Regions from separate parts of the Streptomyces sp. NBC_00076 genome, predicted to be linked through region 2. Evidence: predicted binding sites of a transcription regulator. Region 2 holds the regulator's gene; each other region holds the start of a gene.
The links. Region 2 encodes HrcA, which represses chaperone genes, less so after heat shock. Its sites were predicted from a motif close to TTNGCACTCNGNNNNNCNGAGTGCNAA; they were not measured.
Positions count from the first base shown of each region.

Region 1: a site for HrcA is predicted at 2,297-2,323, ahead of OHA64_RS20435 (FmdB family zinc ribbon protein). Genes of this name have one in related genera too.
Region 3: a site for HrcA is predicted at 2,467-2,493, ahead of groES (co-chaperone GroES). Genes of this name have one in related genera too.

Region 1 covers NZ_CP108242.1:4,532,181-4,537,761, forward strand. The annotation lists gene OHA64_RS20425 (potassium/proton antiporter) at 1-596, shown strand, start outside; gene OHA64_RS20430 (MFS transporter) at 871-2,139, shown strand; gene OHA64_RS20435 (FmdB family zinc ribbon protein) at 2,335-2,679, shown strand; gene OHA64_RS20440 (S-methyl-5'-thioadenosine phosphorylase) at 2,758-3,600, shown strand; gene OHA64_RS20445 (hypothetical protein) at 3,837-4,430, shown strand; gene mscL (large conductance mechanosensitive channel protein MscL) at 4,557-5,033, shown strand; gene OHA64_RS20455 (hypothetical protein) at 5,065-5,247, opposite strand; gene OHA64_RS20460 (low temperature requirement protein A) at 5,334-5,581, shown strand, end outside.
Region 2 covers NZ_CP108242.1:3,627,662-3,633,242, forward strand. The annotation lists gene OHA64_RS16540 (16S rRNA (uracil(1498)-N(3))-methyltransferase) at 1-211, opposite strand, end outside; gene OHA64_RS16545 (nitronate monooxygenase) at 211-1,293, opposite strand; gene dnaJ (molecular chaperone DnaJ) at 1,452-2,588, opposite strand; gene hrcA (heat-inducible transcriptional repressor HrcA) at 2,589-3,605, opposite strand; gene OHA64_RS16560 (MBL fold metallo-hydrolase) at 3,776-4,507, shown strand; gene OHA64_RS16565 (DUF3097 domain-containing protein) at 4,551-5,363, shown strand; gene hemW (radical SAM family heme chaperone HemW) at 5,492-5,581, opposite strand, start outside.
Region 3 covers NZ_CP108242.1:6,400,244-6,405,824, forward strand. The annotation lists gene OHA64_RS29305 (THUMP-like domain-containing protein) at 1-443, opposite strand, end outside; gene OHA64_RS29310 (polysaccharide deacetylase family protein) at 687-1,544, shown strand; gene OHA64_RS29315 (polysaccharide deacetylase family protein) at 1,541-2,356, shown strand; gene groES (co-chaperone GroES) at 2,639-2,947, shown strand; gene groL (chaperonin GroEL) at 3,079-4,704, shown strand; gene OHA64_RS29330 (ester cyclase) at 4,847-5,554, opposite strand.

The DNA of each region.
Region 1 (5,581 bases), 900 kb from region 2:
TGGTGCTGACGATGGTGGCGCGCCCGCTGAGCATCGTGCTCTGCCTGACGCCGTTCCGGGTGCCCTGGCAGGAGCAGACCCTCATGTCCTGGGCCGGACTGCGCGGGGCGGTGCCCATCATCCTGGCGACCATCCCGATGGTGCAGGGCGTCGACGCCAGCCGCCGCATCTTCAACATCGTCTTCGTCCTGGTCGTCGTCTACACCCTGGTCCAGGGACCGACCCTGCCCTGGCTCGCCCGCAAGCTGCGCCTGGGCGGCGACCCGGAGGCCGCCTCCGACCTGGGCATCGAGTCGGCACCCCTGGAGCGACTGCGCGGGCACCTGCTGTCCGTGGAGATCCCCGAGGGCTCGAAGATGCACGGCGTCGAGGTCAACGAACTGCGCCTGCCGGCCGGGGCGGCGGTCACCCTGGTCGTCCGCGACGCGAAATCCTTCGTTCCACTGCCGACGACGGTGCTGCGGCACGGGGACGAGCTCCTCGTGGTCGCCACCAATCCCGTCCGGGACGCGGCGGAACGACGACTGCGCGCGGTCGGCCACGGCGGCAAGCTGGCCGGATGGCTGGGCACGGGCGGCACCGGCACAAGCCGTTAAGGGCATGTTTCGTACGGTTCACACCCCGGCAATCACAGGCACGCGACCCCATGGTGCTCGTTTTCACAGGTCAGTCAGTCTTGATCCCTGTACGATGAAGGCACACCCTGATCGAACCAACTCTGCCTGACGCAGAGCTGGCGCGACCGTATGGCGGCCGGGACGCTCCTGACAGCGGGCTTTGGCATCTACCGCAGTCCGCGCAAGAGGACAGCTCTCGGCGTCTCGCCCCCTGGAAGGGGCCGCGTCACCAGGCGGCAGAAAGGCACGGGCCGTGGCATCCACGGTCACCTCCCGCCCCGGATACGGGCAGCTGCTGCGCACCAGCGGCGCATGGACGTTCCTGCTCCCCGGCTTCGCGGCACGCCAGCCGTTCGCGATGCTCACCGTCTCCATCGTGCTGCTCGTACAGCACACCACCGGCTCGTACGGGGCGGCGGGCGCCGCCGCGGCCGTCACCGGTGTCTCCACGGCCCTGTTCGCGCCGTTCGGCGGTCACCTCGCCGACCGCCACGGGCAGCGCGCGGTGCTGGTCCCGAGCGTGGTCGTACACGCACTGTCGGGCCTGGCCCTCACCGCGCTCGCGCTGTCCCACGCCCCCCTGTGGGCGCTGCTCGCGGCAGCCGTGCCGACGGGCGCCTCGACGCCCCAGGTCGGCCCCATGGTGCGGGCCCGCTGGGCCGCGACCCTCAAGGACTCGCCCCTGATGTCCACCGCGGCGGCCTTCGAGTCGGTCACGGACGAGCTGACCTTCGTCGTCGGCCCGCTGCTGGCCACCGCGCTGTGCACGGCGGTGGATCCCGCCGCGGGTCTGGTGACGGAAGCCTCGCTGACGCTGCTGGGCGGCCTGCTGTTCGCCGCGCAGAAGAGCACCCAGCCCACGGTCGCCGCCGACGGGCACGCGCGCGTGGAGCACACCTCGGCGCTGCGCGTCCCCGGAGTGCGGGTCCTGATCGTGGCGTTCCTCGGCATCGGCTCCGTCTTCGGCGGCATGCAGGTCTCGCTGGCCGCGTTCAGCGAGTCGATCGGTGAACCCGGCCTGAACGGCGTCCTGTACGGCACCTTCGCCGCCGGCAACACGCTCTCCGGCCTGGTCTGCGGCGCCATCGCGTGGAAGGTGAGCCCGCGCCGCCGCCTGCTCGTCGGGTACGCCGCCCTCGCGCTGACCGCGTCCGGCCTGTGGGCCGCGCACTCGGTGCTCGTCCTGGCCGGCCTCGGCCTGCTCGTCGGCATGTGCGTGGCGCCCGCTCTGATCACCGGCTACACCCTGGTCGAGGAACTCGTCCCGGCCGGCGCACGCACCGAGGCGTTCACCTGGCTGACCGGAGCGGTCGCACTCGGCCAGGCGGCCGCCGTCACGATCGCCGGACAGCTGGAGGACCGCTTCTGGGGCGGCGCCGGGTTCCTGGTCCCGACGGGCGGCACGTTGCTGGCGTTGGTGACCTTGCTGGCGCTGCGTTCGCGGCTCATGCCGCCGCGCGCGACCAGAGTGGTCACGCGCGGCGCGGCCCATCGCGAACCTGCCGCGATCGGTGAGATGTGACGATGTATTTTCCGCGGAATACGTCACTGTGACTCCGCAGCTACGCTGCTTCTCCCTTGGGCACAAGCCGCGAGACGGTCAAGCCCTGACCGCTGCCCGCAGGCAGGTGACGCACGTTACTCCATTTGCAAGCGGCACAGGTTAGTATGGACGATCGTTAGCACTCATCGAGTGAGAGTGCCAGGAGGAAGACAAGTGCCGACCTACCAGTACCAGTGCACCGAGTGTGGCGAGGGCCTCGAGGCGGTGCAGAAGTTCACCGACGACGCACTCACCGAGTGCCCCAACTGCCAGGGCCGCCTCAAGAAGGTGTTCTCCGCGGTCGGCATCGTCTTCAAGGGCTCCGGCTTCTACCGCAACGACAGCCGCGGTTCCTCGTCGAGCAGCGCGCCGTCGACGTCGAAGTCGGCGACGTCCTCTTCGTCCTCGGAGTCGAAGTCGTCCTCCGACTCCAAGTCGTCCTCGGACTCGAAGTCCTCGAGTCCGAGCACGGGCGCCTCAAGCACGGGCAAGTCGTCCAGCAGCAGCTCCGCCGCGTAGGACCCTTTTCTTACGGGACCCTGTCGTCGTACGACGGCGGGGTCTTCGGCGTTTCCGGGGGCCGTTAGGGTGCGGGGCATGGCGAACAAGGCGAACGCAGAGATCGGTGTGATCGGCGGCTCCGGCTTCTACTCGTTCCTCGACGACGTGACCGAGATCCAGGTGGACACCCCCTACGGGCCGCCCAGTGACTCCCTCTTCCTCGGCGAGGTCGCCGGTCGGCGAGTCGCCTTCCTGCCCCGGCACGGACGCGGCCACCATCTGCCGCCGCACCGCATCAACTACCGGGCCAACCTCTGGGCCCTGCGGTCCGTCGGGGCCCGCCAGGTCCTCGGTCCGTGCGCGGTGGGCGGCCTGCGCCCCGAGTACGGGCCGGGCACGCTGTTGGTGCCGGACCAGCTGGTCGACCGTACGAAGTCCCGGACGGGCACGTACTTCGACGGGCTGCCGCTGCCGGGCGGCGGGGTGCCGAACGTGGTCCACGTGTCCCTGGCCGATCCCTACTGCCCGGCCGGACGGGCGGCCGCGCTGAAGGCGGCGCGTGGGCGGGACTGGGAACCGGTGGACGGCGGCACGCTGGTCGTGATCGAGGGGCCGCGGTTCTCGACCCGCGCCGAGTCGGTGTGGCACCAGGCGCAGGGCTGGTCGGTGGTCGGCATGACCGGACACCCCGAGGCGGCTCTCGCCCGCGAACTGGAGCTCTGCTACACCTCGTTGACCCTGGTCACCGATCTCGACGCGGGCGCGGAGACGGGCGAGGGCGTCTCCCACGACGAGGTGCTGCGGGTGTTCGCGGCGAACGTGGACCGGCTGCGGGGCGTCCTGTTCGACGCGGTGGCCGCACTGCCGTCGGGCGAGGAGCGGGACTGCCTGTGTGCGAGCGCGCTGGGCGGGATGGATCCGGGGTTCGCGCTGCCGTAGGGGTGCCGGCCTCGAGGGTTCTGGACTCGGGGCTGCTGGACTCAGGTGTGCTGGGCTCAGGGCTGCTGGACTCGGGGTTCCGGCCTCAGATGACCCGCCGCCGCGGGTGGAACTTCCCGTTCGGGTGAGGGAGTTGTCCACAACTCGGCAGTAGCCCACCGGCGTCTGCGGGAATCGGCGCGAAGCCGCATCGTGGCATCGCAAGCCGATCCCTCGTCGCAGGTGGTGGTCCTCCCGTGTCCTTCGCACTTCCGTCCTCTCCCTCGCCCTCGCCCTCTCACTCCCCTTCTCCCGTTTCTCCCGCTTTCCCGCGGCCGCTCGGCGTGGAAGCTCCCCCGACCTGCGAGGTGCCGCACTTCGCCCCCGTGCGCATTCGTGGCGGGCGTTATCAACTACAGCGACTCGTACGGCACCGACGGCGTGCCGTAGCTGCCGGCCTCACCGTCACGGCGGCCGCGGTCCTGGCGGCGGGACCCTCGGTCCCTCAGGAAACGGAGCAGCCCCGCGGGCGCCCCGTGGCGGATCCCGTACGGGAACACCGTGCCGTCCGGCTCGTGACGGCACCGGTGCGGATCGCCGACGGAGCCACGGTCCGGCTGTTGCGGCCCGGTGACCGGGTGGACGTCATCGCCGCCGAGCAGACGGCGACCGGCGGCGACGCCCGCGTGGTCGCGCGCGGGGCACGGGTGACGAAGGTGCCGGAGGCGCTGGAGGCACCGGGTGGCGCGGCTGAGGGCGGGGCGCTCGTCGTGCTGTCGGTACCGCGCTCCACCGCGGCGCGTCTCGCCGGCGCGAGCACGACAGCACGGCTGGCGGTGACACTGTGCTGACCCACGCGATGCGCGCCGCTTCACGCCCCTCCTTGAAGCCACCCGGCTGGACAGGGCCGTCTCGTCCTCACGTAGGTTGCGGAGCTGTTTGTTCCACTACCGGTTCGTATGAGGAGAGTCCCAGAATTGAGCGAGAAGAAGCCAAGCGTCTTGCAGGGGTTCAAGGCCTTCCTGATGCGCGGGAACGTCGTCGACCTGGCGGTGGCCGTGGTCATCGGCGCAGCCTTCACCAACATCGTCAACTCGGTGGTGAAGGGCCTGATCAACCCGCTGGTCGGAGCGATCGGCACCAAGAACCTCGACGGTTACAGCTCGTGTCTCGAGGAGACTTGCACGGGCACCGGCGACAACGCGACGGGCGTCCGGATCATGTGGGGGTCCGTCCTCGGCGCGACCCTGACCTTCGTGATCACGGCGGCGGTCGTCTACTTCCTGATGGTCCTGCCGATGTCGAAGTACCTGGCGCGGATGGAGGCCCGCAGGAAGGCGAAGGAGGGCACGCAGGAGGTCATGGAGGTGACCGAGTTGGAGGTGCTCAAGGAGATCCGCGACGTGCTGCTCGCACAGCAGCGGCAGCGTGGATCCGGCCACGACGAGCGTTAGCAGCGGCTGCGGTCCGCGGCGCCCGGCGGGTTCAGAGGTGGTGGGGCGGCTTCTCGTCAAGGAAGCGCTTCAGGTCGGCCGCGCTGTCGCCCTCGCCACCGGGCCGCTCGCCCCATCCCCGGTCCGTGTCGTCCGAGGACTGGCGGTCCAGCGGGTCGTCGAAGATCAGCGCGGGCTTCGGGGCACGCGGCTCGGGATCGGGGGCGGTGCTCATGTCTCCAGGGTACGGCCCTGGTGGCGGCCCACCGCCGGCGAAGTCATCCCCAAGCCATTCAGGCGCTGATCTGCTGTGCTGGACCCATGACGTCCAGTTCCCCTCCCCCGCCCGTCCCCCAGGGCGCTCCCGAACGCCGCGGCCCCCTGCGCAGGCTCACGGCCCGCGGTCGCCAAGAGGCACATCGTGTGGCCTCGCCACTGGAGCTCTTCTTCGACCTGTGTTTTGTCGTGGCGATCGCCCAGGCCGGCATCCAACTGGTGCACGCCGTGGCCGAGGCGCACACGGGCGAGGGCATCCTCAACTACACGATGGTCTTCTTCGCCATCTGGTG
Region 2 (5,581 bases):
GGCCGCAGACGACCAGCCGGTCCTTGGCCTCGGCGGCCTTGACGAAACCGTCGACGAAGTGCCCGCGCCCGTCCGTGAGGACGACCTCCTCACCGGGCCGCAGGCGCTTCACGGAGACGGCGTGCCGTCCCTCCGGACCGTCGAGGACGAGCTCTCCGCCACAGAAGTCGGGGAGTTCGAGCGGATCGACCACGAAGACCGGCGCGGTCATCAGACGTCACCCGTGGCCGGGCAGGACGACAACGCCGTCTTCGCGGCGGCCAGTTCGGCCACCAGTACCTCGACCAGCTGCCCCGCGGGCAGTTCGCGAGCCATCCGGTGGCCCTGTCCCGCCCACAGCGCCATGCCCTGCGAGTCGCCCGCCTTGGCGGCCGCCTTGCGCAGCGGCGAGGTGAGGTGGTGGATCTCCGGGTAGGCGGCCGGCGCGTACGGACCGTGCTCGCGCAGGAAGCGGTTGACCAGGCCGCGGGCCGGGCGGCCGGAGAAGGCGCGGGTCAGCTCCGTGCGGACGAACAGGGGGTTGGTCAGCGCGTGCTTGTGGACGGCGTTCGCGCCGGACTCGGCGGTGGCGAGGAACGCCGTGCCGAGCTGGGCGGCGGCGGCGCCCGCGGCGAGTACGGCGGCGATCTGGCTGCCGCGCATGATGCCGCCGGCCGCGACGATCGGGATCCGTACCGTCTCGCGGATCTGGGCGACCAGCGACAGCAGTCCGATGCCGGAGCCGTCGGTCTCGGGGACGTCCCGGTGGGTGCCCTGGTGGCCGCCCGCCTCCACGCCCTGCGCGATCACCGCGTCGGCGCCGGCCCGTTCGACCGCGAGGGCCTCCTCGGCGGTGGTCGCGGTGACCAGGGTGAAGGTGCCGGCCCGGCGCAGCGAGTCCAGGACGTCCGGGGCGGGGACGCCGAAGTGGAACGAGACCACCGGTACCGGGTTGTCGAGCAGCACCGCGAGCTTGGCCTCGTAACCGTCGTCGCGGCCACTGTCCTTGTCGCCGAGCTCGGTCTCGTACCAGGTGGCCTCGCCGGCCAGCTGGTGGGCGTAGACGTCGACCGCGGCGGGGTCCGCGTACTCCGGCTGCGGCAGGAAGAGGTTCACGCCGAAGGGGCGGGTGGTGAGGCTCCGCAGCTGCTTGATCTCCTGGTACAGGCCGTCGGCCGTCTTGTACCCGGCAGCGAGGAACCCGAGCCCGCCGGCCTCGCACACGGCGGCGGCGAGCGTCGGTACGGAGACGCCGCCCGCCATGGGGGCCTGCACGATCGGATACGGGAAGAGATCGGTCAGCGCGGAGGACATGACGGCATGTTGTCACGTCCTCCGAACAAGTCCGAATCCGGCCTTCCGCCTGGCACAGGCCGACGGCATCTCCGAACGGCAGGGCCCCGGGCGGTGCCCCGAGGGCCCCTCAGAGGTGCCCTCGACGCCCTTCGGACCCTGCCCGTCGGCGGGCGTCCTCAGCGACCGTTGAACGCGTCTTTCAGTCGTGAGAACAACCCCTGCTGCCCTGGCTGGAACTGCCCCGTCGGGCGCTCCTCGCCCCTCAGCTTGGCGAGTTCGCGCAGCAGCCGTTCCTGTTCGGGGTCGAGCTTGGACGGGGTCTGCACCTCGACGTGCACGATGAGGTCGCCGCGACCGCCGCCGCGCAGGTGCGTGACACCGCGGGCGTGCAGCGGGATCGACTGGCCGGACTGGGTGCCGGGCCGGATGTCGACCTCCTCCAGGCCGTCCAGTGTCTCCAGCGGGACCTTGGTGCCCAGGGAGGCCGCGGTCATCGGGAGGGTGACCGTGCAGTGCAGGTCGTCGCCCCGGCGCTGGAACTGCGAGTGCGGCAGCTCGTGGATCTCGACGTACAGGTCACCGGCGGGACCGCCACCGGGCCCGACCTCGCCCTCGCCCGCCAGCTGGATCCGGGTGCCGTTGTCGACACCGGCGGGGATCTTGACCGTCAGCGTGCGACGGGAGCGGACCCGGCCGTCGCCGGCGCACTCCGGGCACGGCGTCGGGACGACCGTGCCGAAGCCCTGGCACTGCGGGCAGGGGCGCGAGGTCATGACCTGGCCCAGGAAGGACCGCGTCACCTGCGACACCTCACCGCGGCCGCGGCACATGTCACACGTCTGGGCGGTCGTGCCCGGGGCCGCGCCCTCACCACTGCAGGTGGTGCAGACGACCGCCGTGTCGACCTGGATGTCCTTCGTGGTGCCGAAGGCCGCCTCGTCCAGCTCGATCTCCAGCCGGATCATCGCGTCCTGGCCGCGCCGGGTGCGCGAGCGCGGCCCGCGCTGCGACGCCGTACCGAAGAACGCGTCCATGATGTCCGAGAAGTTGCCGAAGCCACCGGCGCCGAAGCCGCCGGCGCCACCGCCGCCCGCCTGCGAGAGCGGGTCGCCGCCGAGGTCGTAGACCTGCTTCTTCTGCGGGTCCGACAGCACCTCGTAAGCGGCGTTGATCTCCTTGAACCGCTCCTGGGTCTTCGGATCGGGGTTGACATCCGGGTGCAGCTCGCGTGCGAGCCGCCGGAAGGCCTTCTTGATCTCTTCCTGCGACGCGTCGCGGCGCACGCCTAGAACGGCGTAGTAGTCCGTGGCCACTTACGACTCCGCCAGGATCTGTCCGACGTACCGTGCCACTGCGCGTACCGCTCCCATCGTTCCCGGGTAATCCATGCGGGTCGGTCCGACCACGCCGAGCTTGGCGACTGCCTCGCCGCCCGAACCGTAACCGACCGAGACCACAGAAGTGGAGTTGAGTCCCTCATAGGCGTTCTCATGACCGATCCGTACGGTCATGCCCGAATCCCCAGCCTCGCCAAGCAACTTGAGGAGCACGACCTGCTCCTCCAGCGCTTCCAGGACGGGTCGGATCGTGAGGGGAAAGTCATGCCCGAAGCGGGTCAGATTGGCGGTGCCGCCGATCATCAGCCGCTCCTCGTTCTCCTCGACGAGTGTCTCCAGGAGGGTGGAGAGCACCGTCGCGACCGTGCCGCGGTCCTCGATGTCGAAGGCCTCCGGCAGGTCTTCCACCAGCTGCGGGACGTCGGTGAAACGACGGCCCGCGATCCGGCTGTTGAGCCGCGCCCGCAGATCCGCGAGCGGACTCTCGCCGAACGGCGCCGGACAGTCGACCATCCGCTGTTCGACCCGCCCGGTGTCCGTGATCAGCACGAGCATCACGCGCGCGGGGGCGAGTGACAGCAGCTCGACGTGACGCACGGTCGAACGGGTCAGCGAGGGGTACTGCACGACGGCGACCTGCCGGGTCAGCTGCGCGAGCAGCCGCACGGTCCGAGCCACGACGTCGTCGAGGTCGACGGCGCCGTCGAGGAAGTTCTGGATGGCGCGCCGTTCTGGCCCGGTCATCGGCTTGACGCCGGCCAGCTTGTCGACGAAAAGCCGGTACCCCTTGTCGGTGGGGATCCGCCCGGCGCTGGTGTGCGGCTGGGCGATGAACCCCTCGTCCTCCAGGGCGGCCATGTCGTTGCGGACCGTCGCCGGGGAGACGCCGAGGTTGTGCCGCTCGGTGAGCGCCTTGGACCCGACGGGTTCCTCGGTGCCGACGTAGTCCTGGACGATGGCGCGCAGCACCTGGAGCCTGCGTTCACTCAGCATCCGCGCACACCTCCAGAAGTCGTCCCCCAGTCCCCTGGGCGCCTGGCCTGGCACTCGCCATATCCGAGTGCCAGAGTTCCCCGGCCAGTGTACGGCCGTGAGGTACGCCCCGGGCAAGGGCGGTCCCACGAGACCGTGCCCGGACGTGCCGCTCTGGTTAGCGTCGCGGTATGACGGTGACTTGGGAAGAGCTGGGATGGGAGCGCCTTGCGGACGGGGTCGGGCGATGCCGGCTCCCCGGCTGGGACTGCACGGTGGGGCTGATCGTCGGCGAGGGCAGCGCCCTGGTGGTCGACGCCGGGTCGAGCCTCCAGGAGGGCGCACGGCTGCGGGCGGGGGCGGAGGAGCTCGCCGGTCACCGTGTGACTCATCTCGCGCTGACACACCCCCACTTCGATCACGTGTTCGGCGCGGCGGCGTTCGCCGGGGTGGAGATGTTCGGCGCGGTCGGCATCGACACGGTGTTCGACGGCCGGTCCGCGCGCGAGGAGCTACGGGCGGACGCGGTGCGCAACGGCCTGGCGGCCTCCGCGGCGGACGAGGCGGTCGACGCCCTGGTGGTGCCCCGGCACCGGGTCTCCGGCGAGTGGACCCTCGACCTGGGCGGCGGCCGGCAGGTCATGCTGGCCAACGTGGGCCCCGGCCACACCGCCCACGACCTCGTGGTCCTGGTGCCGGGCTCGCCGGAGGTGGTCTTCTGCGGTGACCTGGTCGAGGAGTCCGGCGAGCCCCAGGCGGGCCCCGACGCCGTACCGTCGCACTGGCCTGCGGCTTTGGACCGGCTGCTGGAGCTGGGCGGCGAGGACGCGCGGTACGTGCCGGGTCACGGAGCGGTCGTGGACGCGGGGTTCGTGCGGGCGCAGCGGGGCGCGCTGGCGGGGCGCTTCGGCGTGTCGCGGTGACCCGTACGGCCGGACGGCCGAGTTTTCTCCTATCGTCATCCGAATGCGCCAGTACTCTCCGGACCTGACCCCGCCGTGGAAGAAGCCCAAGCCCGCGCCGGAGGTCCCGGCGGAGCCCGGCCTGGTGGTCGAGGAGCCGGGGTCGGGTTTCTGCGGTGCGGTGATCCGCTGCGAGGCGGGCACGGTCACCCTGGAGGACCGCTTCGGCAAGCACCGGGTCTTCCCGATGGAGCCCCGGGGCTTCCTCCTTGAGGGCCGTGCGGTCACCCTGATCCGCCCGACCGGGCAGGCTCCGGTACGTCCCTCCCGTACCGCGTCCGGTTCGGTCGCCGTGCCCGGCGCACGCGCGCGCGTGGCCCGCGCCGGGCGCATCTACGTCGAGGGCCGGCACGACGCCGAGCTGGTCGAGAAGGTGTGGGGCGACGACCTGCGCGTCGAGGGCGTGGTCGTGGAGTACCTGGAGGGCGTGGACGACCTCCCGTCCATCGTGGCGGACTTCGCGCCGGGCCCGGACGCCCGTCTGGGCATCCTGGTGGACCATCTGGTCCCCGGCACGAAGGAGTGGCGCATCGCGGAGTCGGTGACCAGCGAGCACGCCCTGGTGGTGGGCCACCCGTACATCGACATCTGGGAGGCGGTGAAACCGTCGGCCGTGGGCATCCCCGGCTGGCCTCGGGTACCGCGCGGGCAGGACTGGAAGACCGGGGTGTGCCGGGCGCTGGGCTGGCCGGAGAACACGGGCGCGGTGTGGCAGGCGATCCTGAAGCGGGTGGGGTCATACCGGGACCTGGAGCCGGAGCTGCTGGGACGGGTGGAGGAACTGATCGACTTCGTCACGGCGCCGGGTGAGGGCTGATTCAGGCCGTCCGGCGTTGTCAGCCCGTCCGGCGTTGTCAGCCCGTCCGGCGTTGTCAGCCCGTCGGCGTTGTCAGCCCGTCGGCGTTGTCAGCCCGTCGGCGTTGTCAGGGAGCCGGTGGCGAACCCTCAGTCCACCAGATCCCGCACCACCGCGTCCGCCAGCAGCCGCCCCCGCAGCGTGAGCACCGCGCGGCCCGCCTCGTACGGCTCCTCCTG
Region 3 (5,581 bases), 2.8 Mb from region 2:
ACCTCGACGAGGCCGGCGAGACCCAGCGCGTCGGCGTTCGCGCGGGCCGCCTGGGCCGTCAGCGGATCCCGGTCCACGGCGAGCACCCTGATCCCCGCCCGGGCGATCGCGATCGCGTCCCCACCGATCCCGCAGCACAGGTCGGCCACGGAGCGCACGCCGAGAGCCTTGAGCCGCTGCGCGCGGTACGCCGCCACGCTCGCCCGGGTCGACTGCTCGACCCCGTTCGGAGTGAAGAACATCCGCCCGGCGTCCTCGGCCCCGAACTTCGCGGCCGCCCGCTGCCGCAGCCGGGCCTGCCCGAGCGCCGCCGACACCAGGGCGGCGGGGTGGTCGCGGCGCAGCCGGGTGGCGACGGCGAGTTCGTCGGCGGGGGCGGTGTCGCGCACTTCGTCGAGGAGGGCGCGGCCCTCGGGCGTGTGGAGGGGAGCGAGGTCGTTCACCGGTTCATTGTGGGCCAGTCGGTGGACGGTCCGCCTCCGGTGGCGGTGTCACCCCGGGTTCGCGGTGGTGGCCTGCGAGGATCCGGCACCATGCAATCCGTAGGACAAGATGACAACGCTCGTTCTTTTTGGCGCGATTGGTCTTCTCGGCGGCTCCGGCGGATCCAGTCTTCCCGGCAGCTCCGGCCTACTGAGCAGGTCTGGCAGCAGCTTCGGACTCCTCCACGTCGGTCTTCTCTGTGGGTGAAGGGCGGTGTCGCCGCGCTGGCCACCGCCGCCATCGTCTCGGGCTGCGCGCAGGACGGGGACTACGAGGTGGGGCCCGCTCCCGGCCCTGCCCGGGCTCTGGACCGGTACGCCGCCAACTTGCGCGCCGCGCACCGGACCCGGACGGCGGTGGCCGAGGCCTGGGGCCTCAAGAGGGTCCCGCTGACGGTGCCTGCGCCCCCGGCGGTGAAGCCGAGGATCACCACCCGCGAGGGCTTCGAGGTCGAGGGCCACCGGGAAGAGGACCTCCCCCCGGTCTTCACCAAGGTCCCCACCGGGGAGAAGGTCGTCTTCCTCACCATCGACGACGGGGCCGAGAAGGACCCGGAGTTCCTGCGGATGATGAGCGAGCTGAAGATCCCGTACACCGCCTTCCTCAGCGACCACGTCGTCAAGGACGACTACGGATACTTCAGGAAGATGCGGGACCGGGGGGTCGTGCTCAACAACCACACCCTCCACCACCACTACCTGCCGGGGCTGTCGTACGACCGCCAGAGGCATGAGATCTGCGGCATGCAGGACGTGATCGAGGAGCAGTACGGCACGCGGCCCACGCTCTTCCGCCCGCCCTTCGGCACCTACGACAAGGGCACCCTGCGCGCGGCGAAGAGCTGCGGTGTCCGGTATGTCCCGCTGTGGAGCGAGGAGGTCTTCGTCGACCACTGGGACTTCCGCGAGTGGGACCGCGACCTCCACCCGGGCGACATCGTGCTCACCCACTTCCGGGGCCGGAAGGACTGGAACGGCACGATGGTGGCCCTGGTCCGCCGGTTCCTGAACAAGGTCACGCGCGAGGGGTACGCCGTCGGCCGGCTGGAGGACTACCTGTGAGGCGGTGGGCGCCGGCGGCCGGAGTCCTGGCGCTGGTCCTCCTCGCCGGCTGCGCGCAGTCCGTCGACCCCATCGAACGGCTGGGAGAGAAGGCGGCCGGGCGGGCGGGCTCGCACGGCTCGTCCGGGGTGGGGGAGCCCGCGTACCGCCGCTGGGGCCTGGCGGGCCCACTGCCGCCCGCCCCGCGGCCACCCGCCCGGCCCGCCACCCCGCTCGCCGCGGGCCCGGGCCTGACGCCGGTGGTGGACCGGGTCCGTACGACCGACAGGGTGGTCTTCCTGACCTACGACGACGGCGCCGAGAGAGACCCTCGGTTCGTCGACCTGGTCCGTGAACTGCGGCTCCCGGTCAGCATGTTCCTCACGGACAGCGTCGTCGGCCCGGGCTACGGCCACTTCGCGCGCCTCCAGGCGGTCGGCGCGAGCATCCAGAACCACACCCTCGACCATTCCGCCCTGCGCGGTCTGCCCTACGCCGGCCAGCGCGCCGAGATCTGTGGCCAGCAGGACAAGCTCAGGTCCCGCTTCGGCATCCGCCCCCACCTCTTCCGCCCGCCCTACGGCACGTACGACACGACGACCCTGCGCGCGGCCGGCGACTGCCATCTCGCGGCGGTCGTCCTGTGGCGAGCGTCCATGGAGGGCGAGCGGCTGACCTTCGCGAAGGGGGAGCGCCGGTTGCGGGCGGGGGACATCGTGTCGGTGGCGTCGGGCGAGTCCCCGGCTCCGTCGTTGCGGGAACGGACGGTACGGCTGCTGCGGGAGATCCGGCGGGCGGGTCTGACGGTGGGGCGGCTGGAGGATTACCTGTAGCGGGAGCCCGGGGAGCCCGGGGAGCCCGGGGCGTCCGGGCGGCATCCGCTCCGGCGGCGGGCCCCCGGAGGGTGAACGCCAGCCGAAAACCGCGCCGCGCACCGCTCGGATTGGCACTCCGCTTGACCGAGTGCTAATCGCGGTCATAGTCTCGGACCTGGCACTCCCCCCTGGAGAGTGCCAACTAGCGACGGGCAGGTCCGGCACCCGCGACGACGGATCCACCTGGTCGCCACCTCAGACAGTTAACCCCGTGAGATCTCCGAAGGGGGAGGTCGGATCGTGACGACCACCAGCTCCAAGGTTGCCATCAAGCCGCTCGAGGACCGCATTGTGGTCCAGCCGCTCGACGCTGAGCAGACCACCGCCTCTGGCCTGGTCATTCCGGACACCGCCAAGGAGAAGCCCCAGGAGGGCGTCGTCCTGGCCGTCGGTCCGGGCCGCTTCGAGAACGGCGAGCGTCTTCCGCTCGACGTCAAGACCGGCGACATCGTGCTGTACAGCAAGTACGGCGGCACCGAGGTGAAGTACAACGGCGAGGAGTACCTCGTCCTCTCGGCTCGCGACGTGCTCGCGATCATCGAGAAGTAGTTCACCTCGCTTCGCCTCACCGCGAAGCACATTGCATTGAGCTGCGCCCCTGGCCCCCCGCGATCACTAGTGAGCCGGGCGCCAGGGGCGCGGCTAATTTCACCTAGATTTCCGAGAGGGCTCACGCTCCCATGGCGAAGATCCTGAAGTTCGACGAGGACGCCCGTCGCGCCCTCGAGCGCGGCGTCAACAAGCTTGCCGACACGGTCAAGGTGACGATCGGCCCCAAGGGCCGCAACGTCGTCATCGACAAGAAGTTCGGCGCTCCCACCATCACCAACGACGGCGTCACCATCGCCCGCGAGGTCGAGGTCGAGGACCCGTACGAGAACCTCGGCGCCCAGCTGGTGAAGGAGGTGGCGACCAAGACCAACGACATCGCGGGTGACGGCACCACCACCGCCACCGTGCTCGCCCAGGCGCTGGTACGCGAGGGCCTGAAGAACGTCGCCGCGGGTGCCTCCCCGGCCGCCCTGAAGAAGGGCATCGACGCCGCGGTCAAGGCTGTGTCCGAGGAGCTCCTCGCGACCGCCCGGCCGATCGACGAGAAGTCCGACATCGCCGCCGTCGCCGGTCTGTCCGCCCAGGACAACCAGGTCGGCGAGCTCATCGCCGAGGCGATGGACAAGGTCGGCAAGGACGGTGTCATCACCGTCGAGGAGTCCAACACCTTCGGTCTGGAGCTGGACTTCACCGAGGGCATGGCCTTCGACAAGGGCTACCTGTCGCCGTACTTCGTGACGGACCAGGAGCGCATGGAGGCCGTCCTCGACGACCCGTACATCCTGATCACCCAGGGCAAGATCTCCTCGATCCAGGACCTGCTGCCGCTGCTGGAGAAGGTCATCCAGACCAACTCCTCCAAGCCGCTCCTGATCATCGCCGAGGACGTCGAGGGCGAGGCCCTGTCGACCCTGGTCGTGAACAAGATCCGCGGCACCTTCAACGCGGTCGCGGTCAAGGCCCCCGGCTTCGGTGACCGCCGCAAGGCCATGCTCCAGGACATCTCGATCCTGACCGGCGCCACGGTCGTCGCCGAGGAGGTCGGCCTCAAGCTCGACCAGGTCGGCCTCGAGGTGCTGGGCTCCGCCCGCCGCGTCACGATCACCAAGGACGACACGACGATCGTCGACGGCGCCGGCAAGACCGACGACGTCCACGGCCGTGTCGCCCAGATCAAGTCCGAGATCGAGAACACCGACTCCGACTGGGACCGCGAGAAGCTCCAGGAGCGCCTCGCGAAGCTGGCCGGCGGCGTGTGCGTGATCAAGGTCGGCGCCGCCACCGAGGTGGAGCTGAAGGAGAAGAAGCACCGTCTGGAGGACGCCATCTCCGCGACCCGCGCCGCGGTCGAGGAGGGCATCGTCTCCGGTGGTGGCTCCGCGCTCGTCCACGCCGTGAAGGTCCTGGAGGGCAACCTCGGCAAGACCGGCGACGAGGCCACCGGTGTCGCGGTCGTCCGCAAGGCCGCCGTCGAGCCGCTGCGCTGGATCGCCGAGAACGCGGGCCTGGAAGGCTACGTCATCACCGCCAAGGTCGCGGAGCTCGACAAGGGCCAGGGCTTCAACGCCGCCACCGGCGAGTACGGCGACCTGGTCAAGGCCGGCGTCATCGACCCGGTGAAGGTCACCCGCTCCGCCCTGGAGAACGCCGCCTCCATCGCCTCCCTGCTCCTGACGACCGAGACCCTGGTCGTCGAGAAGAAGGAAGAGGAAGAGCCGGCGGCCGCGGGCCACGGCCACGGTCACTCCCACTGAGGACCCCGCTCGCAGAGGGCCCCGTTCCGCACTCAGGTGCCGGAACGGGGCCCTTCCCCTTCGCGGGTCTTGTGCCCTGCCGAGACCGCCGTCCCTCGTCACCGGCGTGATCCGGACGACAGGCCCCAGGCTCCGGGCCGAGCTACCTCTCCAATGAGTCCAGCGCACCCAGCTGCTGCATCAGGCCCAGCTGGTCGTGTTGCCACCAGGTCTCTGCGATCTTCCCGTCGGGCGCGAACCGGAACGTGGTCGTCCCGGTCATCGTGACCCGCTTGCCGGTGGCGGGAATCCCCATGAAGTCCGCCTTGTGGGTGGCGTTCCAGGTCCACCGTGCGCAGGCCCGGTCGCCCTGGGTGATCAGGTCGTCGACCGTGAACACGAAGTCGAAGGCGGCCCGCCACATCCGGAACTCGGCGCGGGCGGAGTCCAGCCCGATCATGTCCTGCGGGTTGATCGGATTGTGGCTGTGGATGTCCTCATCGAGCAGGTCGTTCATCGGGGGCAGATCTCCGGCGGTCGCCAACGCCTCGAAGAACCGCCGTGCGTTCGCCGCGTACAACTGCTCGTCCCGCACCACGTCCAGGTCGGTGAACGTCGGCATCTCGTCGCACAGGGCGACCATGTCCTGGAAGATCCGGTCGGTCTCCGGCAGCCCGGAGTTGCGCATCGCCTCCTCGTACGAGGGGAACTCCACGATCTCGATGAAGTGCGACGCGTCCGAGCGGTCCTTGCCGACCACCGCGTGTGTCGCGGTCCGCTTCCCCTTGGTCTGCTCTGCCCATGTGTCCATGAGCCGGTTCATCTCGTCGAACCGGTCGGTCCTGCAGTCGATGAGCTGTACGAACGTCATGACGCCGCCTCCGGCCCCCCTGGGCAC